2 regions of the Vibrio sp. PID23_8 genome follow, and region 2 is predicted to be linked to the other one. Evidence: predicted binding sites of a transcription regulator. Region 2 holds the regulator's gene; the other holds the start of a gene.
The links. The regulator PurR, encoded in region 2, represses purine synthesis genes. The targets are predictions, from matches to a motif close to TNANGNAAACGTTTNCNTNA.

Region 1 (3,783 bases), 200 kb from region 2:
TAACGAATAAAAGGCAGTCCGAGGACTGCCTTTTATTCGTTTGGGATTCAGGCTTACTCTTCTGCGGCGTAGCCGTGTGTGCCGAGTTCGAAGCCATCAAGGTACGCTTTGCCATCTCTCATCGATAGTCTTTCATCGACTAACCACTTAGTGACCATTGGGTAGATGTTGTGCTCTTGAGTTTGCACGCGGGCAGCGAGGGCATCTGCATTATCATCTACAAACACTGGTACTTTTGCTTGCAGTATAACCGGGCCGCCATCGAGTTCTTCTGTCACAAAGTGAACACTGGTGCCGTGCTCTTTATCACCCGCATCAATCGCGCGCTGGTGGGTGTGTAAACCAGGATACTTTGGCAGAAGAGAAGGGTGGATGTTGATCATTTTACCCATATAGTGGGAAACAAACGCGCTGCTCAGAATGCGCATGTAACCTGCGAGAACAATCACGTCCGGTTGGTATTCATCGATTCGCTTCATCAGTTCAGCATCAAAGTCTTCACGTGAGTCGAATGCTTTTGGATCGATAAAGTGACCGTTCACATAAAACTGTTTCGCTCGTTCCAAACCATAAGCGTCAGCTTTGTTGGAGAACACCGCTGCGACTTGTGCATTTGGCCTACTGTCTTCGCAAGCTTCCAAGATGGCTTGAAGGTTACTGCCGTTACCCGAAATGAGGACCACAATGTTTTTCATGATGTTGAGACTGCCTTGGTATTGTAGGTTTGAAGCGCGTATCCGCTAAATTACCTACTATTAGAATGGTTTTCGATGTTCCAGATAGCAGAATGAGGACGTGGCGTCCTCATTCATATCTTTATGTAGCGCAACTCACAAGTTATTGGATTTCAACTTGCTCTTCATTGGCTTCAGCTTGAGCGATTTCACCAATCACCCATGCCTTTTCGCCTTCTTCTTTTAGAAGTGCAACGGCTGCGTCTGCTTGGTCTTTAGGTAGTGCAACGACTAGACCAACACCACAGTTGAACGTACGGTACATTTCGTGCGTTTCAACGTTGCCTTTCTCTTGTAGCCATTTGAAGATGATTGGCCATTCCCAGCTGTTACCGTCGATCACGGCTTTTGTGCCTTCAGGCAGTACGCGTGGGATGTTTTCCCAGAAACCACCACCAGTGATGTGAGAGATCGCGTGGATGTCGTGTTTCTCAATCATCTTAAGTGCTGATTTGATGTAAATCTTAGTTGGTTCTAGTAAGTATTCACCAATAGTACGGCCTTCTAGCTCTTCGTTCTTGTCTGCGCCAGACACTTCTAGAATCTTACGGATCAGAGAGTAACCGTTTGAGTGTGGACCGCTTGAGCCAACGGCGATAAGAGCATCGCCAGCAGCTACTTTCGTGCCGTCAATCACGTCTTCTTTTTCTACTACTCCAACACAGAAGCCAGCAACGTCGTAGTCTTCGCCTTCGTACATGCCCGGCATTTCAGCGGTTTCACCACCGATAAGTGCACACCCTGCTTGAACACAGCCATCAGCGATACCAGACACCACGTCTGCCGCTGTGTCTACGTCTAGCTTGCCTGTTGCGTAGTAATCTAGGAAGAACAGTGGCTCAGCACCTTGCACGATTAGGTCGTTGACACACATAGCCACAAGATCGATACCGATAGTGTCGTGCTTGTTCATATCCAGTGCTAGGCGAAGTTTTGTGCCTACACCGTCGGTACCAGAAACCAGTACAGGCTGTTTGTATTTAGTTGGTAATTCGCACAATGCGCCAAAACCGCCGATACCACCCATTACTTCAGGGCGACGAGTACGTTTTACCGCACCCTTAATACGATCTACAAGTGCGTTGCCCGCATCAATATCTACACCAGCGTCTTTATAGCTAAGAGAAGAGTTATTACCACTCACAGTGAAGTCCTCGGGTTGAAGTTGGATATGAAAACGGCGCTATTCTAACAGTGCTTAAATACAGATAGCAAACGTTTGCGTTAGTTTTTTTCTTCAGCGATCTATCCTTATAACACTGCAAAAATAGTGTATAATCTGAAGGTTTATTTAAATATTGCCATAAAAGCCGGAGATGGAAATGAAAGTTGTTGAAGTAAAACACCCTCTAGTAAAACACAAAATTGGTCTAATGCGAGAAGGTGACATCAGCACGAAGCGTTTTCGTGAGTTAGCGACAGAAGTCGGTAGCCTTCTTACTTACGAAGCGACAGCAGACTTTGAAACAGAAAAAGTAACCATTGAAGGTTGGAACGGTCCTGTAGAAGTTGATCAAATCAAGGGCAAGAAAGTAACCGTAGTGCCAATCCTGCGTGCAGGTCTAGGTATGATGGATGGCGTTCTTGAGCACATGCCAAGCGCACGTATCAGTGTTGTAGGTATCTACCGTGATGAAGAAACGCTAGAGCCAGTGCCATACTTTAACAAACTTGCTTCTAACATCGATGAGCGTATTGCTCTCGTTGTTGATCCAATGCTTGCAACGGGCGGTTCTATGATCGCAACTATCGATCTTCTAAAAGAGAAAGGGTGTCAGGCAATCAAAGTACTTGTTCTTGTAGCAGCTCCTGAAGGCATTGAAGCACTAGAAAAAGCACACCCTGACGTTGAGCTGTACACGGCGGCAATCGATGAGAAGCTAAACGACAAAGGTTACATTGTTCCTGGACTTGGTGACGCAGGTGACAAGATCTTCGGTACTAAGTAATTATTACTGAATAGAAAAAACAAAGGCTTGGTTTTCACCAAGCCTTTTTTGTATTTGTTCGTTTCGAATGGAGAGAGCACCGTTTTATGACCAATCACAGTAAGTAATCAGAGTTATCGAGTGTTATAACAAGCTAGAATGATCAGCTATTTACTGCGATTGGTATAATTACAGCGCAGACGAATTACTTCGCGTTCTCTTCTTCCATTTGAGCATTATCGACCACGTGGTTTTCACCTAGGTCGTGTGGCAATACTAGGTTAAGAATAATTGCCACGATACCACATAGACTGATGCCTTGTAGGCTGAAGTCACCGATACCAAATGCCATGCCACCGATACCGAACACAAGTGTCACTGCAACAATCACAAGGTTGCGGGACTTGTGCAGATCAACGTTGTTTTTGATCAGCGTGTTTAGACCCACGGTTGCAATAGAGCCGAACAGCAGAATCATGATGCCGCCCATTACAGGCACAGGGATCGTTTGCAGCATTGCGCCTAACTTCCCTACAAAAGCAAGCACGATTGCCGTGATCGCTGCCCACGTCATGATCGCAGGGTTGAATGCTTTGGTTAGCATTACTGCACCCGTTACTTCACTGTAAGTTGTGTTTGGTGGCGCACCAACCATAGAAGCGGCAATAGTCGCAACCCCGTCACCTGCAATTGTGCGATGCAGGCCTGGTTTCTTCAGGTAGTTTTTACCCGTTACGTTTGAGATAGCCAACATGTCGCCAACGTGCTCAACCGCTGGTGCGATAGCCACTGGGATCATGAACAAGATAGCGTTGATGTTGAACTCTGGTGCTGTGAAATTAGGCATTGCTAGCCATGCAGCTTGAGCGACAGGAGTAAAATCCACTACGCCGTACATGAGTGATACAGCGTAACCCGCTAAGATGCCGCCCACAATAGGAACCAGCTTAAGGAAGCCTTTTGCAAATACACTCAGCGTGATGGTTGTTAGGAGTGAGATGGCTGAAATCATAATGGCAGCATCACCATTCACAAGTTGAATCGCACCGTCACCAGATTTACCTACAGCCATGTTGACTGCCGTAGGCGCTAAGCCTAGGCCGATAACCATGATCACAGGG
Region 2 (3,783 bases):
TGCCGTTTTAAGAGCATCATTCAGGAGCAAAAAATGCAAGAAGTGAAAGCTTTTAATGAAAAACGTGCCGAAATTTACTGGTGGTTTTCTAGCCTGTTCGCCAAAGAACTGACCGAAAAAGAACTAGAGACTTATCATAGTGTTGAAATTCGAAGCTTTTTAGCTGGTTTAGGTGAAAATAAATCCCTTAAACCAGCCGTAGACTCGCTTGTGGACGCTTTAAACCGCTTACAAGATCGTGAAGATGCCCAATTAGAACTTGCCGCAGACTTTTGTGAACTTTTCCTTAAAACAGAAAAACATGGCGCCCTTCCATACGCATCGATGTATATTGGTAAATCTGGACTGTTAAACGACAAGCCAGCAGAAGAAATGGAAAAACTGATGGCCGATTTTGGTGTTCAAGTGGACGTAAATCTCAAAGAGCCCGCAGACCATTTAGCCGTTGAGTTAGACTTTTTGGGTAACATGATCATCCGCTCTAACGAACTCGAGCAAGAAAAGCATATGGAAGAAGCATTCACCAAACAGAACGATTTCATTCAGCAACAGCTGTTAACTTGGTTACCGCCATTTGCTGCCAAGTGTAAACAATTCGATGAATTTGGCTTCTATGTTAGCGTTGCACAACTATTAATTGCATTTTGTAAACTGGACAGCAATTACCTTCTTGGTGAATAATTGCCGCCTATTTTGGGGAGTTCAGAGCTCCTTATTTGTTCGTTCAGTTTTAGTCTGGCGTAGAAAAGCCTTTTCATTTCGCAGTTAAAATGTGACTTGAAATACACAAAACCACAGCTGAAAACATTGCCAGCGTGCTCGCATCAGTCTAAAATGTGAACGCAAACGATTAAATATGATTTATATGTAAACCGCTGAAATATAGCGGTTTTTGTGTTTTATTAACATCATTGCTGATCCATTCCTTATTGTAACTAAAAGGAATAATACTCTCAGCAACGAATGTTGCTACAAACCTTTATTATACCGATTTCGGAACAACCACTGCCTGAACTATTGAGTACTACTTTCCTCATAACACTCGGTTTGCGCAGATACTAAGCGTAAGGTTGTATTCACTACGGTATTAAGTAGCTCGATACAGGACATCATTTATGGCCACTATAAAAGACGTTGCTCGCTTAGCCGGCGTTTCTACCACAACAGTTTCGCACGTAATTAATAAAACGCGCTTTGTTGCAGAAACAACCCAAGAAAAAGTAATGAAAGCAGTTGATGAACTAAATTACGCGCCAAGTGCTGTTGCCCGCAGCTTAAAGTGTAACTCAACCCGTACTATCGGCATGTTGGTAACACAATCAACAAACCTATTCTTCTCTGAAGTTATTGACGGTGTTGAAAGCTACTGTTACCGCCAAGGATACACACTGATCCTATGTAATACTGGTGGTATCTATGAGAAGCAACGTGACTATATTCGAATGCTGGCAGAAAAGCGTGTTGATGGCATTTTAGTGATGTGCTCGGATTTAACCGAAGAGCTACAAGAAATGCTGGATCGCCATGCTGATATACCAAAAGTTGTCATGGACTGGGGCCCAGAAAGCTCAAAGGCGGATAAGATCATCGACAACTCTGAAGAAGGTGGTTACCTAGCAACGAAGTTCCTGATTGACAATGGTCACACCGATATTGCATGCCTAAGCGGTCACTTTGATAAAGCAGCATGTAAAGAGCGTATTTCTGGTTTTCGACGTGCAATGGCTGAAGCAAAGCTACCAGTAAACGAAGAGTTAATTCTCGAAGGTAACTTCGAGTGTGATACGGCAGTACTTGCTGCAGACAACATTACGGCAATGGATAAACGCCCTACTGCGGTATTCTGTTTTAACGATACCATGGCATTAGGCTTAATGAGCCGTCTACAACAAAATGGCATAAAAATCCCTGATGATATCTCAGTGATTGGCTATGACAATATTGAGCTTGCGGAGTTCTTCTCGCCTCCTCTAACGACTATTCACCAACCAAAAAGACGTGTTGGTAAGAATGCGTTCGAGATTTTACTAGAGCGAATCAAAGACAAAGAACACGAAAAACGCATTTTTGAAATGCAGCCTGAGATTGTGGTTCGTAACACCGTTAAGAAATTGAACTAACTCCCCCTCAAGTTTATAAAGCGCTCTTCGGAGTGCTTTTTTTATTTCGTAAAATAAAATTTTTTAAGCATTTCACATTACTTATATAATCAAAAGCTAAGATAAATTGCTGTTTTAACTAACTTGTTGCCCATTTCCTACATCAAGCTTTTGTATGGCAAGTAGACATTTCAAAATATGAAATTAGACACATTAAGATGGCACCATTAGTTGAATAGAGATCACACTTTAGTGTTTGAAACGTGATGTTAATGCAATATACGAAGTATTCTCCTCTTGTCACGCACAGGGCAAACCATTCGAAAGGATGGGACGCAAAGCCTCCGGCCTTAACCACTAAATATAGTGAAAGGTAGCGGGGTTACCGATGGCAAATATGCATTAAGTGAGTTTACCCTTTAATGACATTGTGTCTGCATGCATTTGCTAATCTCTCGGACCTGATTTTTGGTGGCGTAATATTAATTACACCGAGATAACACACCATGGATAAACCGATACTCAAAGACTCAATGAAGCTGTTTGAGGCACTTGGTACGATCAAGTCGCGCTCAATGTTTGGTGGCTTCGGGCTTTTCGCTGATGAAACGATGTTTGCACTCGTTGTGAACAATCAACTTCATATTCGAGGAGACCAAAAAACTTCATCTGACTTCGAGACTCAAGGATTAAAACCGTACGTCTACAAGAAACGTGGATTCCCCGTAGTGACGAAATACTATGCTATTTCTGATGATTTGTGGGAATCTACTGACCGCTTGATTGATGTTGCTAAGCTATCTCTAGAGACGGCTAAGCAAGAAAAAAAGCAACAAGCGAGCACTAAGCCAAACCGTTTGAAAGATCTTCCTAATCTACGCTTAGCGACTGAACGCATGCTAAAGAAAGCAGGCATCGATTCCGTCGAAGAGCTAGAAGATGAAGGTGCCTTAAATGCTTACAAAGCAATTCAAGATACGCATACCTCTACGGTAAGTATTGAGTTGCTGTGGGCGTTAGAAGGGGCAATCAACGGTACGCATTGGAGCGTTGTGCCTCAGTCTCGTAGAGAAGAGTTGATGTTCGCGCTTTCATAACGCGCGATTCAGCATGACATTGAGTAAAAACCGCAGTTTTGATACTGCGGTTTTTTTTTGAAATTTTTTCTTCTTCCATTCTGTCTTATTATCTAAGCTGCGAAATGGAGTAACGACAATGAATAAAAAACTGATTTTAGGTCTGTTCCTACTTGCGACGGTCATCTTTCTAGGGGTGAGCTTCAGCCAATATTTAACGTTAGAAAACGCAAAAGCACAGCAAGAGGCTTTGAATACGTTTATTAACCAGAACTTCGCTTTCGCTGCAGCGACGTATTTCTTTGCCTACATCGCAATTACGGCGTTCTCGATCCCTGGCGCCGCTGTTGTTACTCTGCTTGGTGCTGCTCTATTCGGTTTCTGGGCTAGCTTATTACTGGTTTCTTTTGCCAGCACCATAGGTGCTACCATCGCCTTCTTAAGTAGCCGCTATCTATTGCGTGAGTGGGTGCAAAGTAAGTTTGGCAATAAGCTAAGTGCTATTAACCATGGTGTTGAAAAAGACGGGGCATTTTACCTATTTTCACTGCGCCTCATTCCCGTGTTCCCCTTTTTCTTAATCAATCTACTGATGGGCTTAACGCCAA

Region 1: purM (phosphoribosylformylglycinamidine cyclo-ligase) is a predicted target of PurR. The motif match lies at 1,942-1,961, and genes of this name have one in related genera.

Annotation. Positions count from the first base shown of each region.
Region 1 is NZ_LIXE01000001.1:490,216-493,998, reverse strand. It holds gene purN (phosphoribosylglycinamide formyltransferase) at 54-695, opposite strand; gene purM (phosphoribosylformylglycinamidine cyclo-ligase) at 838-1,878, opposite strand; gene upp (uracil phosphoribosyltransferase) at 2,057-2,683, shown strand; gene AK966_RS02265 (uracil-xanthine permease family protein) at 2,868-3,783, opposite strand, start outside.
Region 2 is NZ_LIXE01000001.1:294,493-298,275, forward strand. It holds gene torD (molecular chaperone TorD) at 34-681, shown strand; gene purR (HTH-type transcriptional repressor PurR) at 1,116-2,120, shown strand; cyclic di-GMP riboswitch class I at 2,400-2,489, shown strand; gene AK966_RS01320 (TfoX/Sxy family DNA transformation protein) at 2,606-3,196, shown strand; gene AK966_RS01325 (TVP38/TMEM64 family protein) at 3,315-3,783, shown strand, end outside.